3 regions of the Streptomyces sp. GS7 genome follow, and region 2 is predicted to be linked to each of the others. Evidence: riboswitches for the same ligand, from Rfam matches in the RefSeq annotation. Region 2 holds a riboswitch; each other region holds the start of a gene.
The links. A riboswitch is a leader RNA that binds a small molecule or an ion and turns the genes downstream of it on or off. The one in region 2 is predicted to bind magnesium.
Positions count from the first base shown of each region.

Region 1: another riboswitch for magnesium. It lies ahead of GR130_RS38665 (NRAMP family divalent metal transporter); the one in region 2 lies ahead of GR130_RS17345 (NRAMP family divalent metal transporter).
Region 3: another riboswitch for magnesium. It lies ahead of GR130_RS25730 (NRAMP family divalent metal transporter); the one in region 2 lies ahead of GR130_RS17345 (NRAMP family divalent metal transporter).

Region 1 is NZ_CP047146.1:8,853,476-8,858,383, forward strand. It holds gene GR130_RS38655 (hypothetical protein) at 1-171, opposite strand, end outside; gene GR130_RS38660 (hypothetical protein) at 285-620, opposite strand; gene GR130_RS38665 (NRAMP family divalent metal transporter) at 700-2,343, opposite strand; M-box (ykoK) riboswitch at 2,640-2,813, opposite strand; gene GR130_RS38670 (hypothetical protein) at 3,134-3,910, opposite strand; gene GR130_RS38675 (metalloregulator ArsR/SmtB family transcription factor) at 4,361-4,717, opposite strand; gene GR130_RS38680 (cation diffusion facilitator family transporter) at 4,780-4,908, shown strand, end outside.
Region 2 is NZ_CP047146.1:3,939,432-3,944,339, forward strand. It holds gene GR130_RS17330 (sigma-70 family RNA polymerase sigma factor) at 1-45, opposite strand, end outside; gene GR130_RS17335 (hypothetical protein) at 198-692, shown strand; gene GR130_RS17340 (mechanosensitive ion channel family protein) at 923-1,561, opposite strand; M-box (ykoK) riboswitch at 1,893-2,066, shown strand; gene GR130_RS17345 (NRAMP family divalent metal transporter) at 2,373-4,043, shown strand; gene GR130_RS17350 (hypothetical protein) at 4,240-4,908, opposite strand, start outside.
Region 3 is NZ_CP047146.1:5,897,136-5,902,043, forward strand. It holds gene pls (epsilon-poly-L-lysine synthase Pls) at 1-831, opposite strand, end outside; gene GR130_RS25725 (hypothetical protein) at 1,269-2,042, opposite strand; M-box (ykoK) riboswitch at 2,189-2,362, shown strand; gene GR130_RS25730 (NRAMP family divalent metal transporter) at 2,666-4,321, shown strand; gene GR130_RS25735 (MgtC/SapB family protein) at 4,410-4,908, shown strand, end outside.

The DNA of each region.
Region 1 (4,908 bases), 4.9 Mb from region 2:
GGACGCTGGGCTGGGGAGCGTGCGCAGGACGGGGCTGTCGAGGGGGCTGTCGGCGATGCGCCGTACCACTGTGGCGACCAGGCCGAGGAGGGCGCGGCCGGTGTTCCGGCTTCGGGCGGAGGGGCGGTGGATGGCGGGGCGGTGGATGTGGACTGCGGTGAAGACGGACATGCGGGAGTCACCTCCGTTGAGCGGCGCGGTCGGCGGCGGGCAGGCGTGGCCGAGGGCGGGCGAACGATTCAGTGGTGTGCGGGCTTCAGCGCCCGCGCGGCGCTAGGGCCGAGTCAGGCGTGGACGGCCAGGGTGGCGGCTTCGGCGATGCGCTCGGCCGCGGGCAGTGGCAGGTCGGTGAAGCGGGCGAGCCAGTGGGCGTCGTGACCCTGCCGGGCGAGGACGTAAGCCAGGTGCACGCGTGGCTCGTACGTGACGTGCGGGCCCCGGGGCCCGGGGCAGGTGCTGGGTCCGTCGAGCAGGTAGTCCCACTCAGCGCCGTCATACAGGGCCAGCTGCACGCGCGGACAGACATGGCCGGTGGGCTGCGGAGCGGTCCGGTTGTCGGTGGCGTGGCGGTGCCGGCGGGCCGGTGCGGTGAGTTTGGTGAGGTGCGGGAGAAGGCGCATCGGTGGCCTCCCTTCTCCGTGAGGGGTTGGTGGGGTGGCGGCGGGCGGGGAGGTCCCGCCACCACCCGGGAGGGAGTGGTCAGTTGCCGAGGGCGACCTGGACGATCTTGATGACGACCAGGACCATCGCGATCAGCAGGTAGGTGCGCAGGGCGCCCATGCCGATCTTGCGGCCGGTGGACATGACCGGCCGGGTCAGTGTCTCCAGTGGCGGCATCCGCCAGTTGTCGCGGCCGGTGCGGTCGATGGGGTCTTCCTTGGTGGCGGTGCGCCGGCGGGTGAAGGCGTAGCCGGCGGCCAGCACCCCGGCGACACCGCAGCCGGCCATGATGTCCAGGATCATGTTGGAGCTGATGTCCGGGAAGAGCACCGAAGCTGTCAGGATGATCGACAGCGACACCAGAACACCGACGACCGCCGCCGTGAAGGCGTTGGTCTTCGGTCCGTTCACCCAGGGGCCGAGGACCTGCTTGTCGTTGCAGAGCAGCAGCAGGAAGACCGAGGCGGAGGGCAGCAGGACCCCGGCGAGCGTCTGCACGCCCTGGGTGAGCAGGCCGAGCGGGGAGCCGGGGATCAGCACGATGGTGGCCGCGGCGGCGACCAGGCCGGCGTAGACGGCGTAGAAGCCCTTCGCGCCCTTGATGCCCCGGTGCAGGGAGTGCTTCATCCCGAACACGTCGCCGATGGCGTACGCGGTGGACAGCGACACCGCGAACGCGCCGATGATCGAGGCGTCCAGCAGGGCGATCGCGAAGAGGACGCCGGCGACCTTGCCGGCCTTGGCCTCGATGCCGGTGATCAGGCCCGCGGTGTCAGTGAAGTTGCCAAAGCCCTTGGTGCCGGCGAAGGCGGCGGCGACCAGGCCCATCATGGCGGCGGCGCCGATGACGACGATGGCGATGCCGATCCACAGGTCGGCCTTCTCGTACTTCATGAAGCGCGGGGTGATGCGCTTGTCGATGACGTAGGACTGCTGGAAGAACAGCTGCCACGGGGCGACGGTGGTGCCCACGATGCCGATGATCAGCAGCATGACGGTGGCCAGCTCACCGGATCCGCCGGGGATGACCGGGACCACGAAGTCGTGCGCCATCTGCGACGTCTTGGGGTGGATCATGAAGTAGAGGGGGACCAGGAGCAGCGAGGCGGCGCACAGGGCGACGGCGATCCGCTCGAAGCGGCGGAAGGAGCCGGTGAACGCGGAGGCGATGATGATGGCGGCGGCCAGGATCACCGAGGCGGCCTTCGGCAGGCCCAGATAGTCGGCGGCCATCGTGATGCCGATGAACTCGGTGACCAGGGTCAGCGCGTTGAGCAGGAACAGGTCGATGACACTGAACGCGCCCCAGAACTTCCCGAACCGCTCCAGGATGAGGCGGGCGTGGCCGACGCCGGTGACGGCGCCGAGGCGCAGCACCATCTCCTGGTTGACGTACAGGACGGGGATGAGCAGGAGCAGGGTCCACAGCAGCTGGGTGCTGTAGTTCTGGCCGGCCTGGCCGTAGGTGGCGAAGGCGCCGGCGTCGTTGTCGCCGACCATCACGATCAGGCCGGGCCCGACTATCGCCAGCAGAGTCTTGAACTTCGCGGACAGGCCCCGGCGCTCGCCGTTGTCGTCCTGCTTGATGGTGCCGAGCGCGCCACGGATGTCGCCCACGTGCGCGTCGTCCAGCACAGCGGTGCGCTGCGCGGGAATCGATGGGGTGGTGGTGAGGTTGGTCATGGAAGCCTCCCGGGTCCCCCGGCGGGGGAGGTTGGGGTACGCAGCAGCGATCTCCCCTGCGAGCGCGCAGCACAGCGACCCGGGACGGCCGGTGGCCGTACGGGTGCCTAGGCAGGGTGGGGGAGCGCGCAGAGGAGGTGGTTACCGCGTACCGGAGGTCGGAGAAGACATACGGATGCGGGGCCTACTGTGGCCCGGACTACTGCAACTGCTATCCATGTCTCTCGCCTCCTTGCGGCCGTGGCGCACGCGGGCGCCGAGCGGACACGGCAAGGAGCGGACCAGTCCGTACGACTGGTTCACCCCAACTCGTCAGAGCTTTGGCACTGCACGGCGTAATCCCCTTGCGGGGGCAGCCACTTGGGATCACCCCTTAAGTCGGGGAGATCTGTCCTGAACCTGGGCGTCTCTCGACGTCGTCGGGTCAGTGGCCTATGTCCGTGCAGACGCCTCACCGAACGAGGTGCCTTCTTTCAAACCTCGAAGAGTCTGGCTCATACTTGCGCATTACCGCAACTGCTTGACTCGTTCTTGACTTTCCGTTCCCCGGTACGACACCTTCCGCGGGGCTGTTCCGGCTGGGTGCGGTGCAGCACGGGACCGATGGTCTGCACCGGAAATCCGTCGAGGTCTCGGAGGTGAACCAGGCGTCGCCCATGCCTTCTGCGGACAGCAGGCTGCCTACCATGAGCCGGTCGCGGGCAGGGGGGCAGACCGGGCAGACCGAGGGCCATCCATTCGAGTAGCGCGGGCGGCAGCGTACGAGGGGCATGTCGAGCGCCCTCCGGCTTCACCCGGTGCGTCTGCCGCCCGCTCCGTGCCGCTTCCTGTGGTGCGCTGCCGTAGGGCTCGGGGCGACGGGTGTCCAGACTGTCCATGTGTCGATGGTGGCCAGGTCCAGATGGGCGTCGTGGGCGATGTCCTGGTGCCGCATGCCGGCGCGGTGCGCGGCGAGCACGGCCTGGCGTAGAGCGTCCGCGCGGGCCGCAAGCCCGGCGCGTAGCGTCTCGGCGCCGGCGGAGGTGAGGGCGGGGGCGTCTTCGGCGAGTCGGTGAGCGGCCTGGCGTACGGCGCGGCGTACGGGCGGCAGGCGGGGGTCGTCCGCGGGAATACCGCCGTGTGGTGCCAAGGTCGGATGGGTGCGGTCGCGTCGGGGTGTCGCGTCGGTCAGCAGCCGGACGACGGCGATGGGCAGGTGGAGGTGGCGGGCGATGACACGAGCCTCGTAGTCGAGGAGGGCGAGGGTCCAGGCGGCGTAGAGGCGGCGGAGGTCCGGCGCGTTCGGCCGGTTCAGAAGCGGGCGGACGGCGTCCATGGGGAAGCTTTCCAGGGCGTGGCTGCTGAGCCAGCCCTCTGCGCTGGGCGGCTGCGGCTGCCGGGAGCGGGCACCCACACGGCGGAGCCGTATCAAGAGCAGGACGGCGATGGCGGTGCCGGCCAGGACGCCCAGGAGCACCGGCCGGACACCGGCGGGGGCGAGGGCCAGCGCCAAGGTCTCCAGCAGGACCAGAATGGCGAACGTAACGGTCAACGATTCAGCGGCGGGGCCGTGCAATCGACGGTTCATACCGCACCCCTCCTGTCCGTGCCTGTGACCGCTCGGTTCGGGAACCGGACGTGCCGGCGGTCACGCGCGAAGGGAATTCCCCACAGCAAAAAGCCTATCGAACGCACGTCCCCCTTGCGTGAATACGCAAGGGGGCATAGCGCTGGGCGGCGTCCTCCATGCAGGCCAAAGCCGGCTCCGAAGAACCCTGCGTAGGGACCGGTTCCAAGGAACCGCATCACTGAACGGAGGCAGCCATACGTGAAGCCCCTCCCGGTCAGCGCCGCCCTGTCAGCAGCCGTGGACGGATCGGCGGCTTTCCCCCGGGTGGCTTCGTTCATGGCGTGCGTTCATGACGCGGTTCGGGCAGCAGGCAGCGATCCACGGACGTGGAAATGTTCAAGGCCCCTGACGGCTTCGAGGTGTCGTGTGACCCTGAATCTCGGCTGCGGACGCGGTCGCGACAGGAACTCAGTCGTGGGGCGGCAGGTGGCCGATCTGATGGTCCGCGACGTTCAGCGCCTCGTCGACCAACCGGCGCAGGTGCCCGTGCCGCAGGGCGTACACCACGCGGCGCCCCTCCTTGCGGGTGGCTACCAGGCCGGCCAGTCGCAGCCGTGCCAGGTGCTGGCTGACCGAGGTCCGCGCCGCCGTGGTCGCCGCGGTCAGCGTCGTGACGTCGGCTTCTCCCTCGCCGAGCCGCCGCAGCAGGGCCAGGCGGGTGCGGTCGGCGAGCAGGCCGAGCACGTCCACGGCCACAGCCAGGCGCTCGCCGTCGTCTGGCTGTTGCGAGGCATGCGCACCTGATAGATGCATGCGTGCGTTCATGTGCACATAATGGTGTGGCAGCAGTCCCGCCGTCCAGTCCGCCACCGGCGAAAGGCGCAAGCGTGAGCGAGCACCCCCACACCCACGAGTCGCCTGATCACCACCACGGCCACGGTGCGCACCACCACCCGCACCCCACCGCCGTCCGCCACGATCACGGTGACCACCGGCACGACCACGACCGTAACCAT
Region 2 (4,908 bases):
GCCATCCCGCTGAAGGGCATCAGGTTCGGCGTGATGGCTGCTCACCGCGGCGATCTCCTGGGTCGGTGTCGGTCTGCCGGTATGTGGATACCGGGACAGGCGCCGGACGCGAGGTTCGCACCGTCGCCGGTTGCCGGTATCAACTCCGACGACGGAGCAACGCCGAACCGAGCAACGCCGATCTGGAAGGACCGCGCATGTCCGACGCCAGCAATGCCCCCTGGAAGGCAATCAAGATCGTCCCCTATGGGGCGGTTCTGTACGTGCCGGAGGATTGGGAGGCGCTGCCTCCCGTTCCGGCCAACGGGCCGGAGATCCTGCGGGCCACGGGCGGCCCAGGCCGGAACCTCATCGTCTTCAAGCTGTCTGCCAACGGCCTGACCGCGGCCGGCGTCGCCGACAAGGCTCAGGAAAGGCTCGCAGCCCATGGCTACGAAGACTTCACCCGCACTGAGGTCCGGTTCGCCGGACAAGCGGGAGTGGCACTGGACTTCGTCACCGGCGTCACCGGCGTCACCGGCGTCACCGGCGTCACCAGCGGCACCGGCGGCGCAACGGTCAGCCGCCGGACGCGTGAGTACTTCGCGGTGCGGGGGAACGCCGCCTTCGTGCTCGGCATGGGAAGCGCGACGTGGGAGGAGCACCTGCCGCTGATCGAGCGGATCGCCGACAGGTTCGAACTCGCTGAGTGATCCGTCCCCGCCGCTGGGCGCCGCGCCAGCGCTTGGACTCGTACCAGCACGTGGGCTCCGTACCCCAGTGCTTCGCGGTCCTTCACCGCCTCCTCCAGGCTTCGGCGCCCGCCCGACTTCGAAGCCGGAGGCTCGGTGCACGCCGATCCGGACACCCTCGCGACCGCGCTGTTCGTGACGGTGATGACCAGCGCGGATACAACAAACGGCTGCGGCGCGCGGCGGACCTGCTAGACCGCGGACCGTTCCTGGAGTGCCTTCCCAGTCGTGGGAGCCTCGCGGCCGGGGCGGCCGATGGCTGCCCCGAGGACGGCGTTGTTGGGCAGGAGCGTCTTGCCGTCGTCCGTGTGGAGTTCGACGAACAGCAGGGTCATGTCTGTTACCTCGCCCTCGATCCGGCCGCCCAGCGGACCTGACTGGATGGTGATCCGCTCGCCGATCGTGAACGGGTGCGCGACCAGCAGGACCAGTCCGGCGAAGATGTTGCCGAGCACCGGCTGGGCGGCGATGCCCAGGATCACGCCGGTCAGCGCACCACCCAGCAGCAGCTTGCCCCACGGCACCCGGACCAGGCTGAGTGCGCCCAGGATCACCAGCGCGTATCCGGACAGCAGGCAGATCACCCGCAACGCGGCGGAGCGGTTGTCGCTGATCCGCCCGGTCAGCAGTTTCACCAGATCGTCCGTGGCTCCGCGCACGGCGATCAGCGCGCCTACGAGGAAGACTCCGGCGCTGATGCCGGCGATCACCCGGGAGCCCAGTGACTGGTGGCTGTCCGGGCTCCCCAGGAGTCCGCCGAAGTTGAGCGACACGACGAGCCCGCCGAGAGCGAGCGATGTGGTGATGACGGCCCGCCTGGTCCGGATCACTCCTCGCCAGTGCAACCGGTGCCCGACGGCGGTGCCGCCCGCGGCGTTGTGCGCATGACCCACTGCTGTGCCCCCGTGTTCGATTCCGTGGTGTGGGTGTCGCGGAGCAGACTACCCATGCCCGCGGGGCCGGGATTCCCGCCCTGCTGCTGGTAGGGCGTTTGGTCTGGCGCTGGTGGAGGGGGTGCGAGCCGGGTCGGGGGGAGGCGTTGCGTCGACGTGGTCCGGGTGCGACGGCCTCTGCGGGCGGTCACCCGGCGATGAGGTCCTCCACCGGATGCTCGATTGCTCGGTTGCGCAATTGGTGGGCTATGCTCCTGGAGGTTTGAAGAAGGCACCTCGTTCGGTGAGGCGTCTGCGCGGACACAGGCCACTGACCCCACGACGTCGAGAGACGCCCAGGGTCAGGACAGGTCTCCCCGGCCCAAGGGGTGACCCCAAGTGGCTTCCCCGGCAAGGGGATTACGCCGTGCAGTGCCAAAGCTCTGACGAGTTGGGGTGAACCGGTCACGAGGCCGGTCTGCTCTTTGCCGAGTCGTATGGCGCCATGGTGGCGCCCCGGCCGGGGGGAGGCGAGAGACATGGACTGCGGTTGTAGTAGTCCGGGCCACAGTCGGCCCCGCATCCGATCGACCTCGCCCGTCTCCGGCATGCCGTAGCGACACTTCTCACGCACCATCACCCACACGCGCTCGCCCAGCCCCATGCGGCCCTGTGCCGCTGCGGGCGGGTGGGCCGCGCCCCGGTGCGGCAAGTGGCCGCCGCATGCCCCCGATCGCCTCCCCTTGCCGGGGGAGGCGGGAGGCCCGTCATGACCACAGAACTGACCACCGAACCGTCCGCCGAACCGACCACCACGGCCCCTGCTGCGGCATCGCGCACGGCGGTGCTCGACGACGCCCATGTCGGCGACATCCGTGGCGCGCTGGGCACCATCAAATTGGACGACACCGCGCCCCGCCAAGGGCTGTCCGCCAAGCTCAAGACCCTGCTCGCGATAGTCGGGCCCGGCCTGATCGTGATGGTCGGTGACAACGACGCGGGCGCGTTTTCCACGTACGGGCAGGCCGGCCAGAACTACGGCACGATTCTGTTGTGGACGCTTCTGCTGTTGGTGCCGGTGCTGTACGTGAACCAGGAGATGGTCCTGCGCCTCGGCGCCGTCACCGGCGTCGGCCACGCCCGCCTCATCCTCGAACGCTTCGGGAAGTTCTGGGGCGCGTTCTCCGTCATCGACCTGTTCCTGCTCAACGCCCTCACCCTGGTCACGGAGTTCATCGGGATCACCCTCGCGGCCGGCTACCTGGGGCTGCCCAAGGCCGGTTCGGTGATCCTGGCCGCCGTGGTCATCGTCTCCGCCGCCTTCACCGGCTCCTTCCGCCGGTTCGAGCGGGTGGCCATCTTCCTGTGCGCGGGGTCACTGCTGCTCATCCCGCTGTACTTCATGATCCACCCCAAGTCCTCGCAGATGGCCCACGACTTCGTCGTACCCACCATGCCCGGCGGATCGGGTCAGCTGGCCACCGTCATGCTGCTGATCATCGGCATCGTCGGCACCACCGTCGCCCCCTGGCAGCTGTTCTTCCAGCAGTCCTACGTCATCGACAAGCGCATCACCCCCCGCTTCATGCGCTACGAGAAGGCCGACCTGTGGATCGGCATCGCCATCGTCGTCATCGGCGCCGCCGCCATCATGGGCTTCACCGCCACCGCCTTCACCGCAACCAAGGGCTTCGGCAACTTCACCGACGCGGCAGGCGTCGCCACCGGCCTCGAAGCCCACGCCGGCAAACTCGCCGGCATCCTCTTCGCCATCGCCCTCCTCGACGCCTCCATCATCGGCGCCTTCGCCGTCTCCCTCTCCACCGCCTACGCCATCGGCGACGTCTTCGGCATCAAGCACTCCCTCCACCGCGGCGTCAAGGGCGCCAAGGGCTTCTACGCCATCTACGCCGGAGTGGTGGCCGTGGCCGCCGTGATCGTGCTGATCCCCGGCTCCCCGCTCGGTCTGCTCACCCAGGGCGTGCAGACCCTGGCCGGTGTCCTGCTGCCGTCCGCCTCCGTCTTCCTGCTGCTGCTGTGCAACGACAAGGCCGTCCTGGGCCCCTGGGTCAACGGCCCGAAGACCAACGCCTTCACCACGGCGGTGGTCGGCGTCCTGGTCACCTTGTCCATCATCCTGACCGCCTCCGTCCTCTTCCCCGACATCAGCTCCCAGACGATCATCGACATCATGGCCGCCTGCGGCGTCCTGGGCGTCCTGGCCGCCGGGTACTCCTTCACCCGCCGCCGCACCGCGACCAACGAAGACCCCATCGACCGCACCGGCCGCGACGCCTGGCGGATGCCACCACTGGACACCCTCACCAAGCCCACCCTGTCCACCACCCGCAAAATCGGCATGGGCGCCCTGCGCACCTACCTGCTCATCGCGATGATCCTGGTCGTCATCAAGATCGTCCAGGTCGCCCTCGGGCAGTGAACGCCGTGCGCCCGGGGCGAGTTGACCCGCCCCGGGCGCACGCCCGCTGCCCACCCGCGCCCGGAGGGGAGGAACGGACGCGGGTGGAGGGGAGACTCCGGCACCGGACCCAGATGATGGGAATCCGGAGCAGAGTCCTCAGGGGTTGGTTTCAGTCGGGTTCCGGGCGTCGAAACACCCTGTCAGCGTGGGTTGTTCAACTCATCTGTGATCGCCTGCGTTTGGCGCGCAGTACTACGATCGCGCCGCCGGCCAGCATGGCTGCTGCCGCGCCTGAGCCGCCGAGGAGCAGGGGAGTCGGGGGCTCAGAAGACGCCAGGCCGTACCCGCCGGCCAGTCCCTTGCGGTCGTATGCGGACCCCGGCAGCTTGTCCGCATAGCGGTCGTGCACCAGTTTCTGGTACGCGGTGAGCGTCACCGCCTGCTTGCCTCGCAGACCCGAGGCTGCTTCTCGGTTGAGCGGTTCGACGGTGTCGTTCTTCAGCCGGTACCAGGCGTGGATCTGAGGCTCGGCGAAGACCGTTGAGGGGCCCGTGGTCTGTCGGGCGTAGGTGACGTCGCCGTCGCCGTCGCGCACGCCTGCCAGATGCCAGCTCTTGCCGCCGCCCGTGGCCCCGGAGGAGAGCAGGACCGTGGCCTTGTGTCCGTTGGCGCCGTTCGCCAGGGAGGCCAGATGCGACAGGCGTACGGCGTTGCCGGGAGTCGGCTTCGCGTTCCCGGTGACGAATTGGGGCGCGAGCTCGTAGAGCGCGACCGGGGCGTTCAAGGTGAACGCCTGCTTGCCGTCGCGCGGTTCGGTCGCCATCGGCGCCGCCGCGCCTGATCCGCCGTCTGCGCCGTCGTTCGCCGTCGCGCCGAGGAATCG
Region 3 (4,908 bases), 2.0 Mb from region 2:
GATCAGCAGCCGGACCCGGCGCATCGCCTCGTCCGGCCACAGCGCGGCGAGGGTGGGCACGGTGGACACCACGGTGATGCCGCGTTCGACCAGCCACGGGCCGAGTTCATGGCCGGCCCGGACCAGCGAGCGGGGCGCCGGCACCAGGCAGGCGCCGTGCCGCCAGGCGAGCCACATCTCTTCGCAGGAGGCGTCGAAGGCGACGGACAGGCCGGCCAGCACCCGGTCGCCGGGGCCCAGCGGCCGGTCCTGGAGGAACAGCGCGGCCTCGGCGTCGACGAACGCGGCGGCGGAGCGGTGGCTGACGGCCACGCCCTTGGGCGCGCCGGTCGAACCCGACGTGAAGATGATCCAGGCGTCGTCCTCGGGACCGGGGAGCCGCTGCGCTCCCAGGGGCCGGGCCAGGCCCGGCGGCTGGGGGTTCGGTCCGAGGACACCGCAGACGGCGGCCTCCCGGAAGACGGTGGCGGCCCGCTCGTCCGGGTCGTCGGCGTCGACGGGTACGTAGGCGGCGCCGCTGCGCAGGATGGCGAGGATCGACAGGTACAGCTCCGCGGTACCGGACGGCACCCGGACTCCCACGCGGTCGCCGGGGCCGATCCCGTAATCCCTGAGCTGCCGTGCGCGGCGTTCGGTCTCGATACACAGGTCGCGGTAGGTGATCACCTCGGAGCCCGTGTCCAAGGCGGTCGCCTGGGGGTGTGCGGCGGCGGTTGCGTCAAGCACGTCGAGCAGGGTCCGCGGGTGCGGGGTGGTGGCCGTGCGGTATACGGCCCGGTCGGGCAGGTGCTCTGGTTGCTCGAAGGATGATTCGAGAAGGGGCGACGACATCGATATGCCTCTGTTGTTCGGTGCCGGTGGGTGAAAGACCCTCGGACGTTCGCCCCTACAGATGCCGCTGACCAGGCGCGAGGTTCGCGTGCCGGACCAGAAATCCGCAAATCGAACATGTTGTGAACACGCCCGCCCGCCGCTTCGGCAGGCGGCACCGCGTGACAGCCCCTTACCCCTGACCGCCGCGTTAGGAAAAATTGACTTGCTACGGGGGTTGTTTTCGGGCCGTGACGACCCATCAGTACAAAATCGCAGGTCAGGGGCGCGCTGGCGATCGGTTACGGCCTCACCGGTCAAGCCTTGGCCAATAGATTGCGCAACCGCGCAATTATTCATTGAGTTCTCATGGCCGCCTCATGAACCTGTCACCACGACGCCATACCCTCGAAACGCCGCAGTCACACCTCCGTCCGCCAAATCTCTGCGGACCCCGGCTACTTGAAGATGTTCACGGCGCGGGCCACGACCAGGACGACGGTCAGCAGCGAGACCGCCGACTGCAGCAGCATCAGCATCTTGGCCCAGCGGGTGAGCGGCATCACGTCGGTCGGGCTGAAGGCGGTGGCGTTGGTGAAGGAAAGGTAGAGGTAGTCAGGGAACTGCGGTTCCCAGTGCTCCGGCGCCAGCTCCGGTGTCTGCATCTGCGGGAAGAGGAAGTCGGGATAGGTCCGCTCGGCGTGTATCCGCGCGACCGGGCCGCCGCGGTCCCACTCCCAGTACCAGAGCGCGAAGACGATCACGTTCGTCAGCCAGATACTGCCGCCGGTCGCCAGCAGCGGACCCGCGTCACTGCCCTCGGTCCCGCGCACCAGACCGATCACCAGATGCACCGCGGACCAGCCGTTCGCCGCGCTGATCATCGCGATCAGCACCAGCCCGGCCCACCGGTAGAGCGTCGAGCCCCGTTCGATCCGGTACGGGTTGGCCGCGACCAGCGCGATCAGCAGCGCGGTCTCCAGGGTCGGCAGCAGCCACTCCGGATGGATCGCCAGCCGCTCCGGCAGCGTGAACTGCAACGCCACCGCCGCCAGCACCGCCAGTGTCGAGGGCCAGCGCGGTTCGCCCTTGGTCACCCGCCGCCAGGCGGGCAGCAGCCGGCGGCCCGCCTCCTCTATGCCCGTGACGGCGGGCGCCAGCAGCGCCTCGATACGGGCCAGCCGCTCGGAGTCGACGTTGCCCGGTCGGCCGGGCTCGGGGTGGTGGGACATGCGGCTCATGCTCGCCGCCGGCCGCGGGGGGTGTCCAGCACCCGAACTGTGGGGGAGCCCACTACCGACCGCCGGGTTAAGAGTCAGTCAACAGGTTGCGTTGCCGCGCAAGTGTGGGTCTACACTCGTACAGGTTTGAAGCGAAGAGGTCACCTCGTTCGGTGAGGCGTCTTCACGGACACAGGCCACTGATCCCACCCGTCGAGAGACGCTCCGGATCAGGACAGGTCTCCCCGGCCCAAGGGGTGACCCCAAGTGGCTGCCCTCGCGAAGGGGATTACGCCGTGGAGTGCCAAAGCTCTGACGAGTTGGGGTGAGCCAGTCGACGGAGACTGGTCCGCTCCTTGCCGAGTCGACGACGGCGCACCAGGCGCCCCGGCCGGAAGGAGGCGAGAGACATGGATTGCAGTTGCAGTAGTCCGGGCCATCATCGGCCCGCCGTCCGCCTGTCCTCGCACTCTTCCGGCACGCGGTAACCACCTCCCCTGCGCGGCTTCCCCGCCGTGTCACGCCCCGTATGGCCAGGCGCCATCACGGGTTGCCGTGCTGCGCTCCCGCGCAGGGGGGATGACTGCCGCGTGCCCCCAATACCTCTCCCTCCGGGGGGACTTGGGAGGTACGCCATGACCCACACGACCGTCCGCACCGCGGTCCCGACCCAGCGCCCCACCGCCGTTCTCGATGACGCACACGTAGGCGACATCCGCGGTGCACTGGGCACCATCAAGCTCGACGACACCGCACCCCGCACCGGCCTGTCAGCCAAGCTCAAGACCCTCCTGGCCATCGTCGGCCCCGGCCTGATCGTCATGGTCGGCGACAACGACGCCGGCGCCTTCGCCACCTACGGCCAAGCCGGCCAGAACTACAGCACCCACCTGCTGTGGACCCTCCTCCTGCTCATCCCCGTCCTCTACGTCAACCAGGAAATGGTCCTGCGCCTCGGCGCCGTCACCGGCGTCGGCCACGCCCGCCTCATCCTCGAACGCTTCGGCAAATTCTGGGGCGCCTTCTCCGTCATCGACCTCTTCCTCCTCAACGCCCTCACCCTGGTCACCGAGTTCATCGGCATCACCCTCGCCGCCGGCTACCTGGGGCTGCCCAAGGCCGGTTCGGTGATCCTGGCCGCCGTGGTCATCGTCTCCGCCGCCTTCACCGGCTCCTTCCGCCGGTTCGAGCGCGTGGCCATCTTCCTGTGCGCGGGGTCACTGCTGCTCATCCCGCTGTACTTCATGATCCACCCCAAGACCTCGCAGATGGCACACGACTTCGTCGTACCCACCATGCCCGGCGGATCGGGTCAGCTGGCCACCGTCATGCTGCTGATCATCGGCATCGTCGGCACCACCGTCGCCCCCTGGCAGCTGTTCTTCCAGCAGTCCTACGTCATCGACAAGCGCATCACCCCCCGCTTCATGCGCTACGAGAAGGCCGACCTGTGGATCGGCATCGCCATCGTCGTCATCGGCGCCGCCGCCATCATGGGCTTCACCGCCACCGCCTTCACCGCAACCAAAGGCTTCGGCAACTTCACCGACGCGGCAGGCATCGCCACCGGCCTCGAAGCCCACGCCGGCAAACTCGCCGGCATCCTCTTCGCCATCGCCCTCCTCGACGCCTCCATCATCGGCGCCTTCGCCGTCTCCCTCTCCACCGCCTACGCCATCGGCGACGTCTTCGGCATCAAGCACTCCCTCCACCGCGGCATCAAAGGCGCCAAGGGCTTCTACGCCATCTACGCCGGAGTGGTGGCCGTCGCCGCCACCATCGTCCTGATCCCCGGCTCCCCCCTCGGCCTGCTCACCGAAGGCGTCCAGACCCTCGCCGGCGTCCTCCTCCCCTCCGCCACCGTCTTCCTCCTCCTGCTCTGCAACGACCGCACCGTCCTCGGCCCCTGGACCAACGGCCCCAAAACCAACGCCTTCACCGCCACCGTCGTCGGCGTCCTCGTCACCCTCTCCATCATCCTGACCGCCTCCGTCCTCTTCCCGGACATCAGCGCCACCACCATCCTCGACATCATGGCCGCCTGCGGCATCGCCGGAGTCCTCGCGATCGGCTACGCGGAGGTCCGCCGCCGGAACAAGGGCTGGGCCCTCAGCGGCCGGCCGATCGACCGCAGCGGCAAGGACGACTGGCGGATGCCGCCGCTGGAGACCCTGCCGAAGCCGATCTTCTCCACCGGCCGCAAGATCGGCATGGGTGCCCTGCGGACGTATCTGCTCATCGCGATGGCCCTGGTCGTCCTCAAGATCGTCGAGGTCGCGCTGCACCAGTAGGGCGCCCAACGCCCGCTCCCCCGCTCCCTGTCCAGGAGCAACCGTCCTGTCCCGCACTCGTGGTCCCGGCCACCGAAGGAGGTGCACCATGCACACCCTCACCATCATCGACTTCCTGATCCGGCTCGCCACCGGCGTCGCCTGTGGAGCGCTGATCGGCGTCGAGCGCCAATGGCGTGCCCGGATGGCGGGGCTGCGCACCAACGCCCTGGTGGCCGCGGGCGCGACCCTCTTCGTCCTCTACAGCACGGCCGTCGGCGACTCGGGCAGCCCAACCCGGGTGGCGTCCTACGTCGTCTCCGGTATCGGCTTCCTCGGCGGCGGGGTGATCCTGCGCGACGGGGCCGGAGTGCGCGGGCTCAACACCGCGGCCACGCTGTGGTGTTCCGCGGCGGTCGGCGTGCTCGCCGCCTCCGGCCGGCTGGCGCTCGCCGTCCTGGGCACCGTCGCGGTCCTGGCCGTACACCTCGTACTGCGCCCGGCCGGGCGGCTGTTGGACCGGGCCCCGGCCTCCGGGTCCGACCCGGACGCGGCCGTCCACGCCACTGTCCACGTGGTCTGCGAGCGCCGCGCCGAGACGCACATCC